One region of the Streptomyces sp. RK9 genome, then DNA from elsewhere that is predicted to be linked to it. Evidence: predicted binding sites of a transcription regulator. Region 1 holds the regulator's gene; the other holds the start of a gene.
The links. The regulator HrcA, encoded in region 1, represses chaperone genes, less so after heat shock. The targets are predictions, from matches to a motif close to TTNGCACTCNGNNNNNCNGAGTGCNAA.
Positions count from the first base shown of each region.

Region 1 (11,829 bases):
CGTAGACGGGGTCGAAGGACCGCGCGGACAGGAACGCGAGGTGCTTGCCGTCGAGGGTGAACGCCGGGCTGTAGTCCCGGAACCTGAGCTGGGTGGCCTCCGACACCGACAGGTCGGCGGTGTTGGCGAGTTTGAGCTGGCGCAGCGGCCGCGGCCCGGGGTGCGACCAGGCGAGCCACGCGGAGTCGGGCGAGAAGACGAGCCCGGTGGCCTCGCCGTGCTCGGCGCGGTCCACCTCGCGCACCTCGCCGCTCTCGCGCTCCACGAAAAGGACCCGGCCGTCGTGCGCGGCGACGGCCGCCCGGCTGCCGTCGGGCGCCATGGCGAGCGCGAGGACCCGGCCGAGCTGTCCGGCGGCGAGCCGCCGCGGCGTCGCCCCTGGTGTGAGGCCGGTGGCGGGCGCGAACTCCAGGGCGTCGTCGCCCTCGGCGTCCGTCACCCACACGACGTGCTCCTCGCCGTCGACGCGGAACGTGCGCGGCAGGCGTGCCCGCACCCCCGGTTCGGCGGCGAGCGCACGGGCGGGCCCCTCGCGGTGCGTGACCCAGTGCACGGCGCCGCGCACGGCGACCGCGCTGCCGCGCCCGGTGTGGTCGGGCGCGGCGGCCCCGAACCAGCGGGCGGCGCTCACCGGATGCGGCTGGAGGTCGGTGCGCTGCCCGCCGAGTACGACGTCGAGGCGGCGCGGTTCGGCGTCCGTGAGGTCGGAGAGGTCGTCGAGGAGCCAGAGTTCACCGGCGGCGGTGTACGTGACGCGGGTGCCGTCGGTCGCGGCGTGCCGGGCGTAGAAACTGTCGACGGGCGTGTGCCTGCGCAGGTCGGTGCCGTCGGGCAGCGACGAGTACAGGGCGCCGACGCCTTCGTGGTCGCTGAGGAAGGCGACGCGGTCGCCGACCCACAGCGGGTACTCGATGTTCCCGTCGAGGTCGGCGTGCAGCCGGGCGAAGCGGGGCTCGGGCCCGTCCTCGTCGGCGCTCCGCCGGATCCACAGCTTGCCCGCCGTGCCGCCCCGGTACCGCTTCCACCAGGCGGCCTCGCGCCCCATCGGCGCGGACAGCAGCAGCACTTGGCTCCCGGGGCCGTGCGCGACGTCCCCGACGAGGCCGTACGGCAACGTTTCGGCGGGCCCCCCGTCGAGCGGCACCGCGCGCGCCCGGGTGCGGCGCAGCGAGGCCTCGCCGTGCGTGCTGACGGCGAGGACCCGCCCGTCGGCGGTCCAGCCGCGCACGGACGTCTTCGCGCTGCCCCAGTACGTCAGGCGCCGGGTGGGGCCGCCGGCCACGGGCGCGACGTGCACCTCGGGGGCGCCGTCGCGGGTGGACGTCCACGCGACGGTGGTGCCGTCCGGGGAGATCCGTGGCTGGGTCACGGGTACGTTGTCGGCGCTGACCCGCCAGGCGCGGCCGCCGTCGAGGGGGGCGAGCCAGACGTCGTCCTCTGCGGTGAAGGCGATCAACTCGCCGCGCAGGTGCGGAAACCGGAGGTAGGCAGGCTGAGTCACACCGTCAGCCTAAGCAGGCGCCGCGCGGGGCGGGGGCGTTTTGGATCACTTGCCCGGTTCCTCGTCGGGCTGTTCGGTCACGGTGACGGTGGCGGTGGGCCCGGGATCGGGCTTCTCGTGCCCGGCGTTGTCGTCGTTGTTGTTCCCGTCGTTCCCGTTGTCGCCGTTGTTCCCGTCGTTCCCGTCGTTCCCGTCGTGACTGTTGCCGTTCCCGTTGCCGTTGTTGCTGTCGTCGTTGCCGCTGTCGTCGTTGTCGTCATCGTCGGGCGTGTGGTCGCAGTTGCCCAGGGCGTCGACGCGGAACCACTCCTCGCGGCCGACCTTCGCGGTCAGACGGCCGCGTACGCAGGCGCCGTTGCGGACCTCCGTCACCCGGCCCTTGATGGTGATGACCTTGTCGTCGTCGGACTGGCCCCGGCAGTCCACCTCGGCGTCCCGCTGCTTGTCGGAGTCCGACGCCTTCCTCGGCTTGCCGATGAAGGAGGCCGTGCAGGTCAGCCAGTCCACGTCGGCGTGCTGCCGCTCCAGCTCCCGCGTGCCCATCTTGTCGGTGGTGATCGCGACGGCGGACGTGCTCATGTTGCCCTCGACGGGGTCGCACGCGGCGACTCCCGCACCGGCGGCCACGGCGGCCGTCACGGCGACGAGGACGCGCCGTGGTCGCCGCGCCCACCGGGAACGCGGTAACGGTGATCGCGGTGTTCGCCTCAATGCCCCCATGAGCGGCAGGGTGCCACCGCGGACGGCACGGCGGTAGACCGCTTGCGGCCAACTGTCCAGTAACCGCCCCTGTCCACAAGCTACTTCGGGGCGGCCTCCGCGGCTTCCCGGCCCTTACGGGTCCGCTCAGGCGCGGTCCGTGCGCAGCAGCAGCCACTCCTGGAGCTCCACCAGGTTCCCCTCGGGATCCTTGAGATGGGCCACCCGCATCCGGTCCGTCATGGGCGCGGGCCCGTGCGTCAGCTCGGCGCCGCGCCCGGTGATCCGCTCGCAGTACGCGTCCAGGTCGTCGACGCGCAGCACCACCAGGGAGCGGTGCCCCGTCGCCGACTCGGCCAGCTCGCCGAGGAGTTCGGCCATCACCGTCCGGTCCTGCAGGGCGATGCCCGCGGAGCCCGTCGTGGGGCTGAACTTCTCGTACGGTCCGCTCGTGGCGCCCGACTGGGGCTTCAGGCCGAGCACATCGGCGTAGAAGCGGTAGCAGGCGGGGAAGTCGGTGACGAGCAGGCGTACCTGGGCGAGTTCCACGGGGCTGCCTTTCGGGCGGCGGTCAGGACCAGCGTCCGGTCCGGCCGAGGAGGAGGGCCGTCGCCGCGGTGCCCGCGGTCGACGTGCGCAACACGCTACGCCCGAGCCGGTAGGGCTTGGCACCCGCCTGCGCGAACGCCGCCAGCTCGTCCGGGGAGACGCCGCCCTCGGGGCCGACGACGAGCACGATGCGGCCGGTCGTGGGCAGGGCGGCGGTGGCCAGCGGTTCGCTGCCCTCCTCGTGCAGGACCGCGGCGAGGTCCGCGTCCGCGAGGAGCGCCGTGACCTGCTTGGTCGTGGCGAGCTCCGCGACCTCGGGGAAGCGCACGCGGCGCGACTGCTTGCCCGCCTCGCGTGCCGTCGCCCGCCACTTGCCGAGCGCCTTCTGGCCGCGCTCGCCCTTCCACTGCGTGATGCAGCGGGACGCGGCCCAGGGCACGACGGCGTCCACGCCGGTCTCCGTCATGGTCTCCACGGCCAGCTCGCCCCGGTCGCCCTTGGGCAGCGCCTGCACGACGGTGATCCGGGGCGTCTGCGCGGCCTCCTCGCGTACGCCGTCGGCGTCCAGGGACACCGTCAGGCGGTCCTTGCCCTCGGTGTCCGCGACGACGCCGTGCGCCCAGCGTCCGGCGCCGTCGGTGAGGACGACGTCCTCGCCCGCGTGCAGCCGCTTCACGGACACCGCGTGCCGCCCCTCGGGGCCTTCCAGGACGTACGCGCCGCCCGGGGCCGCGCCCCGGAAGTCCTCGACGACGAAGACCGGCGCCGTCACACCGCACCCCGCGCGGCGAACGTGGCCTTCGCCTCTTCGAGTTCGGCGACCAGGACCTCCATCAGCTCGGCCGCGGGCAGCGCCCGCGCCAGGCGGTGGCCCTGGCCCGCCCACAGCGCCATGGCCTGCGGGTCACCGGCCTTCGCCGCGGCCTTGCGGAGCCCGGCCGTCAGATAGTGCACCTGCGGGTACGCGGCCGGGGCGTACGGGCCGTGCTCGCGCATGAAGCGGTTGACCAGGCCGCGCGCGGGGCGGCCCGAGAACGCGCGGGTCAGCTCGGTGTGCCCGAACAGCGGGTTCGTCATGGCCTGCTTGTGCAGCGGCTGCGCGCCCGACTCGGGCGTCACCAGGAACGCCGTGCCGAGCTGGGCGAAGTCCGCGCCCGCGGCGAGGACCGCGGCGATCTGGCCGCCGCGCATCAGGCCGCCCGCGGCGATCACGGGCAGCTGCACCGTCTCCCTGACCTGCGCGATCAGGCTGAGCAGGCCGATGCCGGAGCCGTCCGCCTCCGGGTTGTCGCGGTGCGTGCCCTGGTGGCCGCCCGCCTCGATGCCCTGGACGCAGACGGCGTCGGCGGCCGCCCGCTGGGCCGCGCGGGCCTCCTCGGGCGTGGTGACGGTGACGACCGTGCGGGTGCCGACGCGGTCGAAGGCCTGGACGACCTCCCGGGTCGGGCAGCCGAACGTGAACGACACCAGCGGCACCGGGTCGTCGAGCAGGATCGCGAGCTTCGCGTCGTAGCCGTCGTCGCGCTTGCCGTCGGTGTCGCCGAGCTGCGTCTCGTACCAGGTGGCCTCGCCCGCGAGCTGATTGCGGTACACCTCGACGGCCGCGGGGTCGGAGTACTCCGGCTGCGGCATGAACAGGTTCACCCCGAACGGCCGCGCCGTCAGGCTCCTGACCTGCTTGATCTCCTGGTACATCCCGTCGGCGGTTTTGTACCCGGCGGCCAGGCAGCCGAGCCCCCCGGCCTCGGCGACAGCCGCCACCAGCTGCGGGGTCGAGCCACCGCCCGCCATCGGGGCCTGCACGATCGGATAGCGACAGAGATCGGTGAACGCGGAGGACATACCGGCATCGTGCCACGTCTGGCGGGGGCGCCTTGTCCGGGGTCCTTCGGCTTTCCCGCCGTGGGGGCTTTCCTGCCCCGCCGCTCCGCGGCGGACACCGCCCACCCACCCACCCGTGACTGGAACATCACCGCGCCGCCGCCATGGCCACCTGCACCACTCACGCTACGGCCGGCCGAGCCGCCCGGGCTCCCGCACCAGGGCCGGGGAAGGGCCCGGCCGGGAGCCGGGCAAGGCCAAGGACTGCCCCACCCCTGTGGGCAGCTGGGCCGCCCAGAGGGCGGAACGGGTGGGCACAGCCCAGGACGGCGGCGCCATGACGACAAGGGAAGGAAGTGGAACGGCCCCCGGCCGACGGGATGGCACGAACGGAGGTGCCCCGGCCGAGCCCCGGGCGCCGTCACCGCGCGGGTTGACCACGCAGAACGGCCCGGGGTGAGCGTAGATTCCACGCTCACCCCGGGCCGGTCAAGGCGCTAGCGCCCGTTGAACGCGTCCTTCAGGCGAGAGAACAGGCCCTGCTGCCCGGGCTGGAACTGCCCGGTGGGCCGCTCCTCGCCGCGCAGCTGCGCGAGCTCCCGCAGCAACCGCTCCTGCTCGGGGTCGAGCTTGGACGGCGTGAGGACCTCGACGTGCACGATGAGGTCGCCGCGCCCGCCGCCGCGCAGGTGGGTGACGCCCCGCCCGTGCAGGGGGATCGACTGGCCGGACTGCGTGCCGGGCCGGATGTCGACCTCCTCCATGCCGTCCAGCGTCTCGAGCGGCACCTTCGTGCCGAGCGCCGCCGCCGTCATCGGCAGCGTGACGGTGCAGTGCAGATCGTCCCCGCGCCGCTGGAAGACGGCGTGGGGCAGCTCGTGGATCTCGACGTAGAGGTCACCGGCGGGGCCGCCGCCGGGGCCGACCTCGCCCTCGCCCGCGAGCTGGATCCGGGTGCCGTTGTCGACACCGGCCGGGATCTTCACGGTGAGCGTGCGCCGGGACCGGATCCGCCCGTCGCCCGCGCACTCGGGGCACGGCGTCGGCACGACGGTCCCGAAGCCCTGGCACTGCGGGCAGGGCCGCGAGGTCATGACCTGGCCGAGGAAGGACCGCGTGACCTGGGACACCTCACCGCGACCGCGGCACATGTCACAGGTCTGCGCGGAGGTGCCGGGCGCGGCACCTTCCCCGGAACACGTCGTACAGACGACGGCCGTGTCGACCTGGATGTCCTTCGTGGTGCCGAAGGCCGCCTCTTCGAGGTCGATCTCCAGACGGATCATGGCGTCCTGCCCGCGCCGGGTGCGCGAACGCGGCCCGCGCTGCGACGCCGTACCGAAGAACGCGTCCATGATGTCGGAGAAGTTGCCGAAGCCACCCGCTCCGAAGCCGCCCGCGCCACCGGCGCCGCCGGCCTGGGACAGCGGGTCGCCGCCGAGGTCGTAGACCTGCTTCTTCTGCGGGTCCGACAACACCTCGTACGCGGCGTTGATCTCCTTGAAGCGCTCTTGCGTCTTCGGGTCAGGGTTGACGTCCGGGTGCAGCTCGCGAGCGAGCCGCCGGAAGGCCTTCTTGATGTCGTCCTGGGAAGCGTCGCGGCGCACGCCTAGTACGGCGTAGTAGTCCGTGGCCACTTACGACTCCGCCAGGATCTGTCCGACGTAACGTGCCACTGCGCGTACTGCTCCCATCGTTCCCGGATAGTCCATGCGGGTCGGTCCGACCACGCCCAGCTTGGCCACTGCCTCGCTCCCCGAACCGTAGCCGACGGAGACCACCGACGTGGAGCTGAGCCCCTCGTGGGCGTTCTCGTGCCCGATCTTGACGGTCATGCCCGAATCCGTCGCCTCACCAAGCAACTTGAGGAGGACGACCTGCTCCTCAAGGGCCTCGAGGACCGGCCTGATGGTGAGGGGAAAGTCATGTCCGAAGCGGGTGAGATTGGCGGTGCCGCCGATCATCAGCCGCTCCTCGGTCTCCTCCACCAGCGTTTCGAGGAGGGTGGAAAGGACCGTCGTCACCGTCCCCCGGTCGTCCTTGTCGAAGGACTCGGCCAGGTCCTGCACCAGCTGCGGCACGTCCGAGAAGCGGCGGCCCGCGACCCGGCTGTTGAGCCGCGCCCGCAGATCCGCGAGCGACGTCTCGCCGAACGGAGCCGGGCAGTCGATCATGCGCTGCTCGACGCGCCCGGTGTCGGTGATGAGGACCAGCATCAGGCGGGCCGGGGCCAGCGAGAGCAGTTCCACGTGCCGCACCGTGGAGCGGGTCAGCGACGGATACTGCACCACCGCGACCTGCCGGGTCAGCTGCGCGAGCAGCCGCACCGTGCGCCCGACGACGTCGTCCAGGTCGACCGCGCCGTCCAGGAAGTTGTGGATCGCGCGCCGCTCTGGAGCCGTCATCGGCTTGACGCCCGCGAGCCGGTCCACGAACAGGCGGTACCCCTTGTCGGTCGGGATCCGCCCGGCGCTGGTGTGCGGCTGGGCGATGAACCCTTCCTCCTCGAGCGCGGCCATGTCGTTGCGGACCGTCGCCGGGGAGACGCCGAGGTGGTGGCGTTCGGTGAGCGCCTTGGAGCCGACCGGCTCCTCCGTGCCCACGTAGTCGTGGACGATGGCGCGCAGCACTTCCAGCCTGCGTTCACTGAGCATCGCGCACCTCCAGCTGCCGTCCCTCGCCCCGAGCCCCCGGTGGTGGCCCCTCGCCCTGGCACTCACCCCGGGCGAGTGCCAGCCTTCACCGAGTCAGTGTACGGCCGGTGGGTACAGGCCCGGCAAGGGCCGACCCCGTTGTCATGCCGACGGGTGCCGCCCATGTCCTGCCTTGTCACGCCGACGGACACCCCGGCCACCTACCCCGCCGCTCCGGAGGCCGCCCCCGTCCTGCCCCCGCGCCCCGTCGGCGCTAGCGTCACCCCATGGACACGACCACGCCCTCCCCCGCCTCCGCCCCGGCCTGGGAGGAGGCGGGCTGGGAACGGCTCGCCGCGCGCGTGGGGCGGTGCAGGCTGCCCGTGTGGGACTGCACGGCCGGGCTCGTCGTCGGCACCGGCGCCGCCCTCATGATCGAGGCCGGGTCCAGCCTGCGCGAGGGCTCCCGGCTGCGCGCCGACGCCCGGCGGCTGCTCGGCGACGGCCGGCGCGTGACGCATCTCGCGCTCACCCACCCGCACTTCGACCACGTCCTCGGCGCGGCGGCGTTCGCGGGCGTCGAGGTGTTCGGCGCCGTCGGCCTCGACACCGTCCTCGACCACGACCGCGAGGGGCTGCGCGCCGACGCCGTCGCCCAGGGCCTCGACCCGGCCGCCGCCGCCGAGGCCGCCGACCTCCTGGTCCAGCCCCGCCACCTGGTGTGCGGGGAGTGGACCCTCGACCTCGGCGGCCTCCAGGTGCTGCTCGCCAACGTCGGCCCCGGGCACTCCGGCCACGACCTCGCCGTCCTCGTGCCGGGCGGCCCCGGCGAGCCCGAGGTCGTCTTCTGCGGCGACCTGGTCGAGGAGTCCGGCGAGCCGCAGGCCGGCCCGGACGCGGCGCCCCGGCACTGGCCCGCCGCCCTCGACCGGCTCCTCGACCTGGGCGGCGAGGACGCGGTGTACGTGCCCGGGCACGGGGCCGTCGTGGACGCCGCCTTCGTACGCCGCCAACGCGACGAGCTTGCCCGGCGGTTCGGTGTCGCCTGACGGCATGCCATAACGTCTGGCCCATGCGCAGCTACCACCCGGACCTGACCCCGCCCTGGAAGAAGCCGGCCGCCGTCCCCGAGGTGCCCGCCGAGGCCGACCTGGTCGTGGAGGAGGTCACCACGGGCTTCTGCGGCGCGGTGATCCGCTGCGAGAAGACCGCCGAGGGGCCGACGGTGACCCTGGAGGACCGCTTCGGCAAGCACCGCGTGTTCCCGATGGCACCGCGCGGCTTCCTCCTGGAGGGCCGGGTCGTCACCCTGGTCCGCCCGACGGCCGCCGCCGCACCCCGCAAGCCCGCACGCACCGCCTCCGGTTCGCTGGCCGTGCCGGGCGCGCGGGCGCGCGTGGCCCGCGCCGGGCGCATCTACGTCGAGGGGCGGCACGACGCCGAGCTCGTCGAGAAGGTCTGGGGCGACGACCTGCGCATCGAGGGCGTCGTCGTCGAGTACCTGGAAGGCATCGACGACCTACCCGCGATCGTCGACGAGTTCGCCCCCGACGCGGACGCCCGCCTCGGCATCCTCGTCGACCACCTGGTCCCCGGCTCCAAGGAGTCCCGCATCGCCGCGGCCGTGAGCAGCGACCACGCCCTGATCGTCGGCCACCCCTACATCGACGTGTGGGAGGCCGTGAAGCCGTCGTCGGTGGGCATCAGGGCCTGGCCCCGCGTCCCCCACGGCCAGGACTGGAAGAAGGGCGTGTGCCGCGCCCTGGGCTGGCCGGACAACACGGGCGCGGCGTGGCAGCACATCCTGGGCAGGGTCCACACGTACAAGGACCTGGAACCGGCGCTGCTGGGAAGGGTCGAGGAACTGATCGACTTCGTGACGGCGCCATAGGCTTCCCCCGCCGCCGCCCCCGCCCTCCCTCGCTGTGGGCAGCTGGTCCGCCCAGAGGGCGGAACGGGTGGGCACAGTTCAGGACGGCGGTGCCATGACATCGAGGGAAGGGCACCCCCAGGGACAGCACAGCTCAGTCGACCAGATCCCGCACGACGGCGTCAGCCAACAGCCGCCCCCGCAGGGTGAGCACGGCCCGCCCCTCCGCATAGGGCCCGGCCTCAAGCAGCCCCTCAGCCAGCGCACGCGCGGCCGCGGCAAGCCCGGCCTCCTTCAGGAGCGTCAAAGGGCACCCTTCACGCAGCCGCAGCTCAAGCAGCACCCGCTCGACCCGCCGATCCTCATCGGCAAGCACCTCCCGCCCGGCCCCGGGCGACTTCCCCCCGGCCAGCGCTGCGGCGTACGCGCCGGGATGCTTCACGTTCCACCACCGCACACCCCCCACATGGCTGTGGGCCCCAGGACCGGCCCCCCACCAGTCGGCGCCCCGCCAGTACAACTCGTTGTGCAGGCACCGCCCGGCCTCGGAGGTGGCCCAGTTCGACACCTCGTACCAGTCGAACCCGGCGCCCCCGAGAACCTCGTCCGCGATCAGGTACCGGTCCGCGTGCACGTCGTCGTCGGTCATCGGCACCTCCCCGCGCCGGATCCGCCGGGCGAGCTGTGTGCCCTCCTCGACGATCAGCGCGTACGCCGAGACATGGTCGGGCCCGGCGCCGATGGCGGCGTCGAGGGAGGCCCGCCAGTCGTCGTCGGTCTCCCCGGGCGTGCCGTAGATGAGATCGAGGTTGACGTGCTCGAAGCCCGCGGCGCGCGCCTCGGCGACGCAGGCCTCGGGCCGCCCGGGCGTGTGCGTGCGGTCGAGGACCTTCAGGACGTGCTGCTTGGCGCTCTGCATGCCGAAGGAGATCCGGTTGAAGCCGCCCTCGCGCAGGGCGCTCAGATAGGCGGGGTCGACGGACTCCGGGTTGGCCTCCGTGGTGATCTCCGCGTCGTCGGCGAGGCCGAACTCGTCGCGTACGGCGGCGAGCATCCGTACGAGATCGTCGGCGGCGAGCAGCGTGGGCGTACCGCCGCCGACGAACACGGTCCGCACGGGGCGCGGGTCGTCGCCGAGGACCTTGCGGGCGAGGCGGACCTCGTCGATCAGGGTGTCGGCGTAGTTGTCGCGGGAGGCGAGGACGCCGCCGCTGCCGCGCAGCTCGGTGGCGGTGTAGGTGTTGAAGTCGCAGTAGCCGCAGCGGGTCGCGCAGTACGGCACGTGCAGGTAGAACCCGAGGGGCCGCTCACCCGCTCCGATCAGGGCGGAGGCGGGCAGCGCCCCGTCCTCGGGCATGGGCTCACCATCGGGCAGAACGGAAGGCATGTCTGCCATTGTCCCGGACGCGCCGAGGTTTTCCGGCCGGGCGGATCCAGCCCCTCCGGCGTTTGAGGAGCGGGGGTCTGGGGGCAGCGCCCCCAGTTTCGGTGAAGGGGCGGGCCTGGGGCGCCCCGCGCAGGCACCCCGCGCCTCACTCCGCCTTGAGCACCAGCAACGCCAGATCGTCGTCCGGCGGCCGCTGCGAGAACTCGTGGACGAGCCGCCGGATCCGCTCGGCGACGAGCCCCGCGTCGAGGCCCGCGCAGCCCGCGAGGGCCTTGGCGAGCCCGTCGCCGTCGTCGAAGAGGTGCAGCCCGGAGCGCCGCTCCGTGACCCCGTCGGTGACGCACAGCAGCGTGTCGCCGGTGCGCAGCTCGAAGGTGGTGCTGGTGTACGTCTCGTCGTCGACGACACCGAGCAGCATCTGCGGCGCCGCGACGGGCCGCACCTGCCCGTCGGCCCCGAGCACCAGCGGCAGCGGATGCCCGGCGCACGCCACGGTGCACCGCACGCCGTCCGCGTGGGGCACCAGCTCGCCGTAGAGGAGGGACAGGAAGCGGGAGGTGGGGCCGTCGGTGGGCTCGTCCTGGCCACCGGCGAGGGCGAGGACGGCAGCGGCGGCGTCGGCGGCCTCCGTGGCGTCGTCGAGGAGGAGCTGGTTGAGGCGGTCGAGGACCTCGGCCACCTGGTAGCCCTCGCGGGCGAGCAGCCGCAGCCAGGGCCGGGCGAGCCCGATGACGACGGCCGCCTCGGGCCCCTTGCCCTGGACGTCGCCGAGGGCGAAGCACCAGCGGCCGCGCCCGGCGGGGAACACGTCGTAGAAGTCGCCGCCGGGCCCGCCCTGCTCCCGGGGCTCGTACACGATGCTGCTCTCCACGCCGGGGATGTCCGCGACGGCGCTGGGCAGCAGGCCGCGCTGGAGGACCTGGCTGATGGTGGCCTGGCGCTGGTAGCGGCGGGCGGCGCTGATGGCGAGGGCGACGCGGCGGCTGAAGTCCTCGACGAGCCCGGTGGCCTCGTCGGGGAAGCGCGCGAGGCCGGCCCGTCCGATCACCAGGGTGCCGAGCTTCCGCCCGCCCGCCACCAGGCGGTACGCGAGCGCCGCACCGCCCGATTCGCCGCCGCCCAGGGCGTCCCCGGGCCACAGCACGGCCACCGCGCCGGAGCCCACTGCCTCGGTCAGCCGCGGCGGCTCCTTCTCCAGGAGCCTCCGCAGCTCCTCTATGCGCTGTTCGCTGGTGTGCCAGACGCGCGCGAGGCGGGTGCCGGGGGCGCGCCCGTCGAGGGTGCGCCCGGGGCCCTCGGCCTCGTCGTCGAGCCAGACCGCGCACCAGTCCGCGAGGCGCGGGACGAGCAGCTGCCCGGCGAGGGCCGC
Region 1 covers NZ_CP173703.1:1,744,182-1,756,010, reverse strand. Annotated here, with positions in the region: gene AB6L24_RS06790 (S41 family peptidase) at 1-1,501, opposite strand, end outside; gene AB6L24_RS06785 (hypothetical protein) at 1,547-2,140, opposite strand; gene AB6L24_RS06780 (VOC family protein) at 2,348-2,749, opposite strand; gene AB6L24_RS06775 (16S rRNA (uracil(1498)-N(3))-methyltransferase) at 2,772-3,521, opposite strand; gene AB6L24_RS06770 (nitronate monooxygenase) at 3,518-4,591, opposite strand; gene dnaJ (molecular chaperone DnaJ) at 5,068-6,207, opposite strand; gene hrcA (heat-inducible transcriptional repressor HrcA) at 6,208-7,224, opposite strand; gene AB6L24_RS06755 (MBL fold metallo-hydrolase) at 7,491-8,252, shown strand; gene AB6L24_RS06750 (DUF3097 domain-containing protein) at 8,276-9,094, shown strand; gene hemW (radical SAM family heme chaperone HemW) at 9,228-10,460, opposite strand; gene AB6L24_RS06740 (SpoIIE family protein phosphatase) at 10,606-11,829, opposite strand, start outside.

Region 2 (11,829 bases), on a different replicon from region 1:
GGCGTCCTTCCAGGAGGCCGTGGTCGACGTGCTGACCCGCAAGGCGGTGCGGGCCTGCAAGGACGAGGGCGTGGACCACCTCATGATCGGCGGCGGTGTGGCCGCGAACACCCGGCTGCGGGCGATGGCCCAGGAGCGGTGCGAGCGGGCCGGGATCCGGCTGCGGGTGCCGCGGCCGAAGCTGTGCACGGACAACGGCGCGATGGTCGCCGCGCTCGGCGCGGAGATGGTCGCCCGCAACCGCGCCGCCTCCGACCTCGGGCTCTCGGCCGACTCCTCGCTGCCGGTGACGGAGCCGCACGTGCCGGGCGCGCACGCACACAGCCACGACCACGACCACGTGCACGAGGTCAGCAAGGACAACCTCTACTCGTGAAGGGCAACCTCCGCTCATGAGCGTCGCGTTGATGTGGGAGGCACGGGCCGGCGCGGGCCGGGGCCCGGAACTCCTCGCGTGGGCGCGGGCCCAGACCCTGGAGCCCGCGCCGCTGCGCCGGGAGACCTTCCAGGCGCCGCAGGACCGCGTCCTCGTGATCACCTGGTGGGACGCGGCGTACGACGCCGACCTGCCCGAACTCGCCGAGCCGCCCGTGGAGTTGGCCGCCAGGCCGCCTCACAGGTGGCGGTTCGAGTCCCTCGGCCAGGGTTGACCCCCGTAGGCGCCCGCGCCGTCCTCGCGCGCCCCGAGCAGCGCGATCACCACCAGCGCCTGGAGCGGCAGGGTGACGAACGGCGTCAGGATGGTGAGCGTGCCGACCGTCGAGTCCCAGTACGGGTCGAAGCCGTCGTCGAAGGCCGGGACCAGGGTGCGGACGTCGAAGTAGGTCGAGGCGAGCGCCAGGGCGAGCGCGGCGCCGCGGGCCGCCGGGCGCCCGGCCAGCAGCAGGGCGCCGACGAGCAGGGGCGCGGCCACCAGGGCCAGGGCGTAGAAGGCCTGGGGGAGCGGGAAGCCGCGGGAGGCGTCGACCGCAGCCCGGAAGAAGTCGCCCGCGTCGGAGCCCGGCCTGCTGCCGATGAAGTGGACGTTGTCCCGGTTCAGGGAGTAGATCAGCCAGCTCACCTCGATCGCGCCGCTCAGGAGCAGGGCGATGCCGGACGCCACGAAGGCCGGTCGGCGGACGTTCGCGCCGGGCCGGGTGGAGTAGATGTCGCCGTACGGGGCGTAGGCGGGCGGGGGCGGGGCGTCCGCGTACGGGGGCTGTGGCGGGGCCGGAGGGTGGGCCGGAATGCGGGCCGGGGGCGGGGTGCCGTCCGTCCGGTCGCGGGTGCGGGCCACGGCCGCCCAGATCGCGCATCCGAGGGCGATGCCCGTGAAGCGGAAGGTGAGCAGGGCCTTGCCGTAGCCGATCTCGGTGATGAGGTCGCCGTACTCGTCCGAGGCCATGAGGCCGACGACTTCCCGCAGGCCCAGGCAGATCAGGAGCGCGGCCACCAGGGCGAGGCCCCCGCGCGCCACCCGGAGCCGCCCGAGCGCGAGGGCGCCGACGACGACGGCGGTCACGAGGAACGCCCAGTCGAAGTGGGTCTGCGCGACCGGCGTCAGGAACTGCCGCGGGTCGTACAGGGCCTTGAAGGAGAACCTGGCGTACGGGTGGTCGACGGCCTCCTTGGCCTCGTACCCGATCCAGATCGTCGCCGTGAGCGCGTAGATCAGGACGGCCGCGCCGGTCCACTGGAGCGCCGGGGCGTCGTGCGGTGCGACGCGTCCCCTGAAGCCCTGCCCCCGTGGGCCCTGCCCGGGTATGCCTTGACCGGGTATGCCCTGTCCTGCCCCACCCTGACCCCATGCGGCCATGCGTGCCCCCCCGTGTGGCGTGCGTGCTGCGCAGAGCCCTGTGTAGTCGGTCGGTAACCGCGTTGTCTATGGCGTGTCCGCTCGCGGGTGCGACGGCGTCGGGCGGGTGGCGCGGCCGAGCAGGCCGTCCACCACCGCGCCGAGCTGGCGGGCGAAGTCGTAGGTCTCCCGCAGCTCCGCCCAGCGGGAGGCCAGCGGGGCGACGTGGGGCAGGTCGGCGGTGTCGGCTTCCGTGAGGGTGTCGGGGAAGTACCGCTTGCGGTCGGGCTCCGCGGCGCGGCGCGTCATCGCGTTCCGGAAGGCGAGGTCGCCGTACACGCAGTGCCAGACGGTGCGGTAGGCGTGCGCGGCCTCGACGGGGGAGAGCCCGCAGGCGACGCCCGCGCCGATGATCTCGTCGACCATCCACATCGCGCCCTTGTCGCTGAGGTCGCCGAGGCTCAGGACCTCCACCACCCAGGGCAGCTCCCGCAGGATGCCGTGCATGTGCAGGGCGACGGCGAGCAGCCGGTCGCGGGGGTCGGCGGGCAGCTCGGGGCGGGGCAGGGTCGCGGCCGTCCCGGCCAGGGTGAGCATCAGCAGCTCGTCCTTGTCGCGCACGTGGTGGTAGAGCGCCATGGGGGTGGCGCCGACCTCCTTGGCGACCCGGCGCATGCTGAGCGCCGCGACGCCCTCCTCCTGGAGGATGCGCCGCGCCACGTCGACGATCGCCGCCGGCTCGATCCGCCGGGGGCGCCCGACGCGGCGCTTCTGCCCGGTCGGGGTCTGTCCGGCCGGGGTCTGCCCGGGCGTGTTCTGGCCGCCCGTGTCCTGTCCGGCCGTGCCGTTCCCGGGTGTGCCGGGTTTCTCGCCGTTCGCTCGCGCTGCCACGCGCTCATTGTCGCGTCCGGGCGTGTGGGGGCCGACCCCCGGGGCCTCGCTTCCGACCAATTTCCGTACGCGTATAGCTAATTTCTATACGCGTATAATAATGTGCGCCGCATGACGACCTCTCCGACCTCGTCGGCCTCTCCGACCTCTTCGACCCCTCCGCCCGGCCCGCTCCTGCTCCCCGTCCTCCTGACCGTCCAGTTCCTCGTCTCCCTCGACATGTCCGTCGTCAACATCGCCCTGCCCGACATGGGCTCCGACCTCGGCTTCGCGCCCGAGTCGCTGACCTGGGTCGTCAACGCGTACGCGCTCGCGTTCGGCGGGCTGCTCATGCTCGGCGGCAAACTGGCCGACCTCGTGGGGCGCAGGCGCACGCTGGTCGCCGGGTTCCTGGTGTTCGGGGCCGCGAGCCTCGTCGGCGGGCTCGCGCAGAGCCCGGGGCAGCTGATCGCGGCGCGGGCGGTGCAGGGGGCGGGCGCCGCCGCCCTCGCGCCGGTGGCGCTCGCGCTGATCACCGTCCACTTCGCGGCGGGCCGGGAGCGGGCGCGGGCCCTCGGGCTCTGGGGCGCTTCGGGTGCGCTCGGCGGTGCCGTCGGGATCATGGCGGGCGGACTGCTGACGGACTGGGTGGGCTGGCGCTCGGTGATGCTGGTCAACGTGCCGGTGGTGCTCGTGGCGCTCGCGGCGAGCCGCTCCGGCATCCCCGCCGACCGGCGCACGGGGCCCGCGCCGCGCCTGGACGTGGCGGGCGCGCTCCTGGTCACGGCGGGTACGAGCGCGCTCGTCCTCGGCCTGGTCCGCACCGAGACCTACGGCTGGGGCTCGGCGACGACCGTGGGCACGCTGGCCGCGGCGGCCGTCCTCCTGGTCGCGTTCTGCGGGGTCGAGCGGCGCGGCGAACGGCACGCGCGCGGCCCGCTGCTCCGCCTTGGCCTGCTCACGCACCGCCCCGTCCTGTCGGCGAACGTCTTCGCGCTCCTGATGTCCTCGGGCCAGTTCGCCGCGTTCTACTTCACCTCGCTCTACCTCCAGGACGTCATGGCGTACGGGCCCACGCGCGCCGGAGCCGCCTTCCTGCCGTTCTGCGCGGGCGTCGTCGCGGGCACGGTGATCGCGACCCGCACGGTGGGCCGGGTCGGGGAGCGGGCGCTCCTCGTGGCGGGCGGGCTGCTCGGGGCGGCCGGGTTCGCGTGGTTCGCGCTCGCGGTCGAGGCGGGCGGCACGTTCGCGGGGTCGATCCTCGGGCCTTCGCTCGTGGCCAGCGTCGGCATCGGCATGTGCTTCGTACCGCTCGGCACGGCGGCGACGTCGGGGGTCGCTGCGGGAGAGACCGGGATGGCGTCCGGGCTGCTCAACACCTCGCGGCAGCTCGGGGGTTCGATCGGGCTCGCGGTGCTTGTGACGGTGGCGGCCAGTGCGACGGGGGCGGGGGGAGGGCCGGGGGCGGGGCCGGGGCCCGGGGCGCTCGCGGAGGGGTACGCGGCGGCGTTCGGGGTGGCGGCGGCGCTGCTCGTGGGGGCGGCGGTGGCGACGGTGGTGCTGCACGGGCGGCGGAGTGCGCCCGCGCCGTCGGCGGCGACACCCTCGCTACCCGCGGAGACGTACGCATCCGAAGAATCTTCGAAGAATCTCGGCGAGGGTGTCGATCCGGGCGTCTCCCGTTCGACGCATCAGTGAGAAGTGAGAAGTGAGAAGTGGGAGCGGGCGGCGGGGAGAGCCTCCGCCACCCACCTGCTGAACGGAGTCACGGCCATGCCGCGCTATCTGACGATGATCCGCATCGACGCGAACAACCTGCCGGAGAGCGGCGGCCCGAGCGCCGATCTCGAGGAGCGCATGGGCGAGCTGCTCCAGGAGATGACCAAGGCCGGGCTGGAAAATCCAGCCCCTCCGGCGTTTGAGGAGCGGGGTCTGGGGCGGAGCCCCAGGTTCGGGGAGGGGCGGGTCTGGGGCGCCCCCGCGAGGGCTACCCCACCGGGTGCCCCACCAGCATCGTCGGCGCGCCCCCCACCCGGGTGAGGAACACCGTGGCGGACCCAGGCCCCTGGGGCTTCACCTTGCGGCGGAGTTCCTCGGGCTCGACGGCGGAGCCGCGCTTCTTGACGGTGAGGATGCCGACCCCCCGCTCCCGAAGGAGAGCCTTCAGCTTCTTGACGTTGAAGGGCAACTGGTCGGTGATCTCGTAGGCGTCGGCGTAGGGCGTGCCGACGGCGGCGTCGGAGGTGACGTAGGCGATGGTCTCGTCGATGAGCCCACCACCGACCCGCGCGGCGACCTCGGCGACGAGATGGGCACGGATGACGGCCCCGTCGGGCTCGTACAGAAAGCGCCCGACAGGCCGCACGTCCGGGTCGGGGAGCATCGTGGCGAGCGGGGAGGCGAGGGTGTCCCCGGACGGCAGCAGCGTGGCCCGGTGCGAGCCGGGCGCGTCACCGCCGAACCACAGCACGGCCTCCTTCACGTCACCCCCGTCCGAGATCCACTCGGCCTCGGCCTCGCCGGGCACGGCCTCGTGCGGAATGCCGGGGGCGATCTTGAGGGCGGCGCGGGGCGCCTTGCGGGCGGTCTCGACGGCCCAGGAGAGGGGCGGCGAGTACGCCTCGGGGTCGAAGATCCGGCCGCGCCCGCCGCGCCGCGCGGGGTCGACGAAGACGGCGTCGTAGGGGGAGGTGTCGACGTCGGTCACGTCCGCCTCGCGGACCTCGATGAGGTCGGCGAGGCCGAGGACTTCGGCGTTGGCGCGGGCGACCGCGCAGGTCAGCGGGTCGCGGTCGACGGCGAGGACGGCGACCCCGGCGCGCGCGAGGGCGATGGCGTCGCCGCCGATGCCGCAGCAGAGGTCGGCGACGGAGCGTACGCCGAGGCCGCCGAGTTCGCCGGGGTCACTGAAGCGCCGCGCGCGGTACGTCGCCACGGACGTGCGCGTGGACTGCTCGACGCCGTTCGGCGTGAAGTACATGCGGGCGGCGTCCGCCGCGCCGAACTTCGCAGCCGCCCGCTGCCGCAGCCGCGCCTGCGCGAGCGCGGCGGAGACCAAGTCGGCGGGGTGCTCGCGGCGCAGCCGGGTGGCCACCGCGAGCTCCTGACTCGGTTCCACGTCCCGTACGGCGTCGAGGAGGCCCTGGCCCTCGGCGGTGCGGAGCGCGGCGAAGGAGGCAAGCGGATCGTTCACGTCGCCCATTGTGGGCCAGTCGGTGGAAGGTGCGCGTACGGCGGCGGTGTCGGCCCCGTAGGGCCTGCCTGAGCTGCGAGGATGCGGCGCCATGCGACTAGTACGACAAAACGAACAATATGCCCCGGAGGGTGGACGGGGCGGACCGGACGGGCGGCGCGGTGCGCGCGGGCGGCGCAGAAGCGGCCGCCTCGCCGCCCTGGCCGTCAGCACCGCCGTCGTCGCCACCGCGATCGCCTCCGGCTGCGCCGCCGACGGCGACGAGCGGGGCGGCCCCGGCGCGCACGGCCAGCAGCCGCGCCTCGGCCCGCCCGCCCAGGCGCTGCGGGACTACGCCGACGCGCTGCGCGCGAAGCAGGCCGCGCGGGCCGCGGCGGCGAAGCGCTGGGGGCTCGCGCGGACCCCGCTGGCCGCGCCCCCCGCGCCCGCCGTCAAGCCCCGCATCACCACCCGCAAGGGCTTCGAGGTCGAGGGGCAGGCGCAGCTGCCGCCGGTGTTCACCACCGTCCCGACCAAGGACAAGGTCGTCTTCCTGACGATCGACGACGGCGCCGAGAAGGACCCGGCGTTCCTGCGGATGATGCGCGACCTGAAGATCCCGTACACCGCCTTCCTCAGCGACTACCTGGTCAAGGAGGACTACGGCTACTTCAAGCGGATGCAGCGGAACGGCGTCGTGCTGAACAACCACACGCTCAACCACCGCTATCTGCCGGGGCTCTCCTACGAGGGGCAGCGGCGGGAGATCTGCGGGATGCAGGACACCATCCAGAGGCGGTACGGGAAGCGGCCCGAGCTGTTCCGGCCGCCGTACGGGAACTACAACCGCGACACCCTGCGCGCCGCCAAGTCCTGCGGCGTCAAGGCGGTGCCGCTGTGGGCGTCCGAGGGCTTCGCCCGGCACATGGAGTGGCGGGAGTGGGACAAGGACCTGCACCCGGGCGACATCATCCTCACGCACTTCCGCGGCCGCGAGGACTGGAAGGGCACCATGCCCGACATGGTCCGCACGGTCCTGAAGACGGTCACGGCGAAGGGGTACGCGGTGGCGCGGCTCGAGGACTACCTGTGAACCGACCCGCGCGGGGCCTACCCGCGCGGGCCTGGGTCTCGTGGGCCCGGGTTTCCAGGGTCCGGGTGGCGGCGGTCGCGGCGGGGGTGCTCGCCCCCGTCCTGCTGCTCACCGGCTGTGCGCAGTCGGTCGACCCGATCGAGCGTCTCGGCAGGAAGGCGGCCGAGAAGATTCCGCGGAAGGTCCCGCGCAAGCTGCCGCAGGCGGAGCAGCGGTGCGGGCCCGGACCGCTCGGAACCCTGCGCCCGCGCGGGACGTTGTCCGAAGGCGTGAGCCCGGGTTCCGGCCCGGGCGCCCCGCCCCGACCCCCCGTAACTCCGCCTGCATTGGCACTCCGCTTGACCGAGTGCTAATCGTCGTCCTAGTCTCGGGCCTGGCACTCCCCACTGGAGAGTGCCAACAGCGACGGGCAGGTCCGGCACCCGCGACGACGGATCCACCTGGTCGCCACCTCAGATCAGTTAACCCCGCGAGATCTCCGAAGGGGGAGGTCGGATCGTGACGACCGCCAGCTCCAAGGTTGCCATCAAGCCGCTTGAGGACCGCATCGTGGTCCAGCCGCTCGACGCCGAGCAGACCACGGCCTCTGGCCTGGTCATCCCGGACACCGCGAAGGAGAAGCCCCAGGAGGGGGCTGTCCTCGCCGTGGGCCCGGGCCGCTTCGAGAACGGCGAGCGCCTGCCGCTCGACGTGAAGGTCGGCGACGTCGTGCTCTACAGCAAGTACGGCGGCACCGAGGTGAAGTACAACGGCGACGAGTACCTCGTCCTCTCGGCCCGCGACGTGCTCGCGATCATCGAGAAGTAGTCGAGCGACTTTCGTCTCTGCTGCACCTGCTTCACCTGCAGATTTGCTTGCGCTGCGCCCCTGGTCACCCCGCTGATTGCCGGGCGGCGAGGGGCGCGGCTCGTTCACCCGAGTTTTCGAGAGGGCTGAAACGCTCCCATGGCGAAGATCCTGAAGTTCGACGAGGACGCCCGTCGCGCCCTCGAGCGCGGCGTCAACAAGCTTGCCGACACGGTCAAGGTGACGATCGGCCCCAAGGGCCGCAACGTCGTCATCGACAAGAAGTTCGGCGCCCCCACCATCACCAACGACGGCGTCACCATCGCCCGTGAGGTCGAGGTCGAGGACCCGTACGAGAACCTCGGCGCCCAGCTGGTGAAGGAGGTGGCGACCAAGACCAACGACATCGCTGGTGACGGCACCACCACCGCCACCGTGCTGGCCCAGGCCCTGGTCAAGGAGGGCCTGCGCAACGTCGCCGCCGGTGCCTCCCCGGCCGCCCTGAAGAAGGGCATCGACGCCGCGGTCAAGGCCGTCTCCGACGACCTGCTCGCCACCGCGCGTCCGATCGACGACAAGTCCGACATCGCCGCCGTGGCCGGGCTCTCCGCCCAGGACACGCAGGTCGGCGAGCTCATCGCCGAGGCGATGGACAAGGTCGGCAAGGACGGTGTCATCACCGTCGAGGAGTCCAACACCTTCGGTCTGGAGCTGGACTTCACCGAGGGCATGGCCTTCGACAAGGGCTACCTGTCGCCGTACATGGTGTCCGACCAGGAGCGTATGGAGGCCGTCCTCGACGACCCGTACATCCTGATCCACCAGGGCAAGATCTCCTCCATCCAGGACCTGCTGCCGCTCCTGGAGAAGGTCATCCAGGCCGGCTCCTCCAAGCCGCTCCTGATCATCGCCGAGGACGTCGAGGGCGAGGCCCTGTCGACCCTGGTCGTGAACAAGATCCGCGGCACCTTCAACGCCGTCGCGGTGAAGGCCCCCGGCTTCGGCGACCGCCGCAAGGCGATGCTCGGCGACATGGCCACCCTCACGGGCGGCACCGTCATCGCCGAGGAGGTCGGCCTCAAGCTCGACCAGGTCGGCCTGGACGTGCTCGGCTCCGCCCGCCGCGTCACCATCACCAAGGACGACACGACCATCGTCGACGGCGGCGGCAACTCCGCTGACGTCGAGGGCCGCGTCGCCCAGATCAAGGCCGAGATCGAGGCCACGGACTCCGACTGGGACCGCGAGAAGCTCCAGGAGCGCCTCGCGAAGCTGGCCGGCGGCGTGTGCGTCATCAAGGTCGGCGCCGCCACCGAGGTGGAGCTGAAGGAGAAGAAGCACCGTCTGGAGGACGCCATCTCCGCGACCCGCGCCGCGGTCGAGGAGGGCATCGTCTCCGGTGGTGGCTCCGCGCTCGTCCACGCCGCCAAGGTCCTCGAGGGCAACCTCGACCTGACCGGCGACGAGGCCACCGGTGTCGCGGTCGTGCGCCGCGCCGTCGTCGAGCCGCTGCGCTGGATCGCCGAGAACGCCGGCCTCGAGGGCTACGTCATCACCACCAAGGTGGCGGAGCTGGACAAGGGCTTCGGCTTCAACGCCGCGACCGGCGAGTACGTCGACCTGGTCAAGGCCGGCGTCATCGACCCGGTCAAGGTGACGCGCTCCGCCCTGGAGAACGCCGCGTCCATCGCCTCCCTGCTGCTCACGACCGAGACGCTGGTCGTCGAGAAGCCGGCCGAGGAAGAGGCTGACGCCGGTCACGGGCACGGTCACGGTCACTCGCACTGAGCGATGCGCTCTGCGCGGTAGCCGATCAAGGCGCCGTCCGAGGCCCGGCATCCCGTCGCGGGATGCCGGGCCTCGGTCTGTCCCGGGTTCGCGTCTGCCGGGTTTCGCAGGGGTGCCGGGTGCGGGGCGTGGTCCGTCCTCGCGCAGTTCCCCGCGCCCCTTACGGGGCTCGGCCCCGGGGTTACTTGGGGCCGTACTTCCTGCCCGTCCTCGATGTCACCCCGCCCAGCAGTGCCCTCGGGGTCACCTTCACCACGCCCATCAGGGTCTTGTACCTCGGGTCCGGGATGGACAGGGACTTGCCGCGGGCCAGGTCGGTGAGGGCCGCGGCCACCAGCTTGTCGGCGTCCAGCCACATCCACTTGGGGATGTTGTCCGTGCCCATGCCCGCCCGCTCGTGGAACTCCGTGCGGACGAAGCCGGGGCACAGTGCCATCAGCCGCACCCCCGTGCCCGCCAGGTCCTTGGCCGCCCCCTGCGTGAACTGCACGACCCACGCCTTGGACGCGCCGTACGTCCCGCGCGGCACGAACGCCGCCACCGACGCGACGTTGACGACGCCGCCCCGGCCCCGCTCCCGCATCGCCCCCGTCGCCGCGGACGTCAGCCGGAGCACGGCCTCGCAGTGCACCTTCAGCATCGTCAGCTCGTCGGCGAGCGGCACCTCCAAGTAGCGGCCCTTGTTGCCGAATCCGGCGTTGTTGACCAGCAGGTCGACTCCGTCGCGGCGACGGGCGAGCCGCTCCTCGACGGCCGTGATGCCGTCCTCCGTGGCGAGGTCGGCGGTCAGGACCTCCGCCTCGATGCCGTGCCGGTCGTGCAGCTCGGTCGCCTGCTCGCGCAGCCGCTTGGTGTCGCGTGCCACCAGGACCAGGTTGTGCCCGTCACCGGCGAGCCGCCGCGCGAAGGCAGCGCCGATACCGGCGGTCGATCCCGTAATCAGAGCCGTAGTCATGGACCAAGGCTAGTGAGCCTCAGTGCCCGCTGTGCCGCCCGGACGGCTTGTCCGCCTTCTGGCCCTTCTCCACGACCACGAACTGGCCCATCATTCCTCCGTCCTCGTGACTCAGCAGATGGCAGTGGTACATGTACGGCGTCTTCGGGTCGGCGGGGCCCTCGAAGCGCAGGGCCAGCTTCATGGTCGTGCCGTTCGGCAGGAACACCGTGTCCTTGGGGCCGCGCAGCTCCGGCGGCGGCGCCTCGCCGTTCACCTCCAGGACGCGGAACTGCACGTCGTGCACATGGAAGTTGTGCGGCATGCCGTTGTCGTTGCGCACGGTCCAGGTCTCGGTGGCGCCGCGCGTGACCACCTCGTCGATCCGGTCCATCCGCATCGCCCGGCCGTTGATCCCGGACTGCTTCAGGTCGAAGAACCGCGCCCGGCTCGCCCCCGCGCCGTCCGGCACCTCGAGGTCGCCCAGCTCCGAGGGCAGCGCGGGCGAAGGACGCAGTCGCTCCGCCGCCCGCAGCTGGAGCACGTCGAAGGAGTCGTCGCCCCCGCTGAACCGCTGCTGCCAGGCGCCGCCGTAGTTGTCCTGCGGGAAGCTGCGCAGCACGGTCCTCTCGCCGGGCCGCATCCGCACCACGATCTCGGCGCGCTCACCCGGCGACAGCTGTATCCGCTCCATCCGCGCCGGCCGCTCCAGGGCGCCGCCGTCCGTGCCCACCAGGGAGAAGGCGCGGTCGTCCGGGAAGCCGAAGTCGTACGTACGCGCGGTGGAGGCGTTCAGGAGCCGCAGGCGTATGAGTTCGTCGCCCACCTCCTGGTACGGCGCGAGCGTGCCGTTGACCATGGTCCGGTCGCCGAGGAAGCCGACGTTGCGCATCATCTTGTGGCCGTGGTCGAACTTCGCGCCGTCGAACCTCACGTCCTGCACGATCACCGGCAGGTCGTCGACGCCGTACTTCTTCGGCAGCGCGAGGCGCGCGCTGCGCTTGTCGTCGAGGAGGAACATGCCCGCGAGGCCGCGCTGCACGTGCTTCTCCGTCGCGCCGTGCGGATGCGGGTGGTACCAGAGCGTGGCCGCGGGCTGGTCCACCGTCCAGTGCGGGCTCCAGCTGCCGCCGGGCCGGATCATCTGATGCGGGCCGCCGTCCGTCTTCGCGGGCAGGTGCATGCCGTGCCAGTGGACGGTCGACGCCTCGTCGAGGCCGTTGCGGATCCGCACGCGGACCTTCTCGCCGCGCTGCGCGCGCAGGGTCGGGCCCAGATGGTCGCCGTTGAAACCCCAGGTCGGCGTCGCGCGCCCGGCCTTGAACTCCTTCTCGCCCGACTGCATGCGCAGGTCGAAGACGCGGGTGCCGTCCTTGGCCACGCGGGACTTCGCCAACGGCGGTATCGCCAGG
Region 2 covers NZ_CP173704.1:1,912,072-1,923,900, forward strand. Annotated here, with positions in the region: gene tsaD (tRNA (adenosine(37)-N6)-threonylcarbamoyltransferase complex transferase subunit TsaD) at 1-376, shown strand, start outside; gene AB6L24_RS28925 (hypothetical protein) at 393-650, shown strand; gene AB6L24_RS28930 (hypothetical protein) at 614-1,795, opposite strand; gene AB6L24_RS28935 (TetR/AcrR family transcriptional regulator) at 1,862-2,665, opposite strand; gene AB6L24_RS28940 (MFS transporter) at 2,777-4,342, shown strand; partial or broken gene AB6L24_RS28945 (transcriptional regulator) at 4,418-4,540, shown strand; gene AB6L24_RS28950 (THUMP-like domain-containing protein) at 4,632-5,846, opposite strand; gene AB6L24_RS28955 (polysaccharide deacetylase family protein) at 5,929-6,909, shown strand; gene groES (co-chaperone GroES) at 7,408-7,716, shown strand; gene groL (chaperonin GroEL) at 7,855-9,483, shown strand; gene AB6L24_RS28970 (SDR family NAD(P)-dependent oxidoreductase) at 9,665-10,438, opposite strand; gene AB6L24_RS28975 (multicopper oxidase family protein) at 10,458-11,829, opposite strand, start outside.
Region 2: a site for HrcA is predicted at 7,236-7,262, ahead of groES (co-chaperone GroES). Genes of this name have one in related genera too.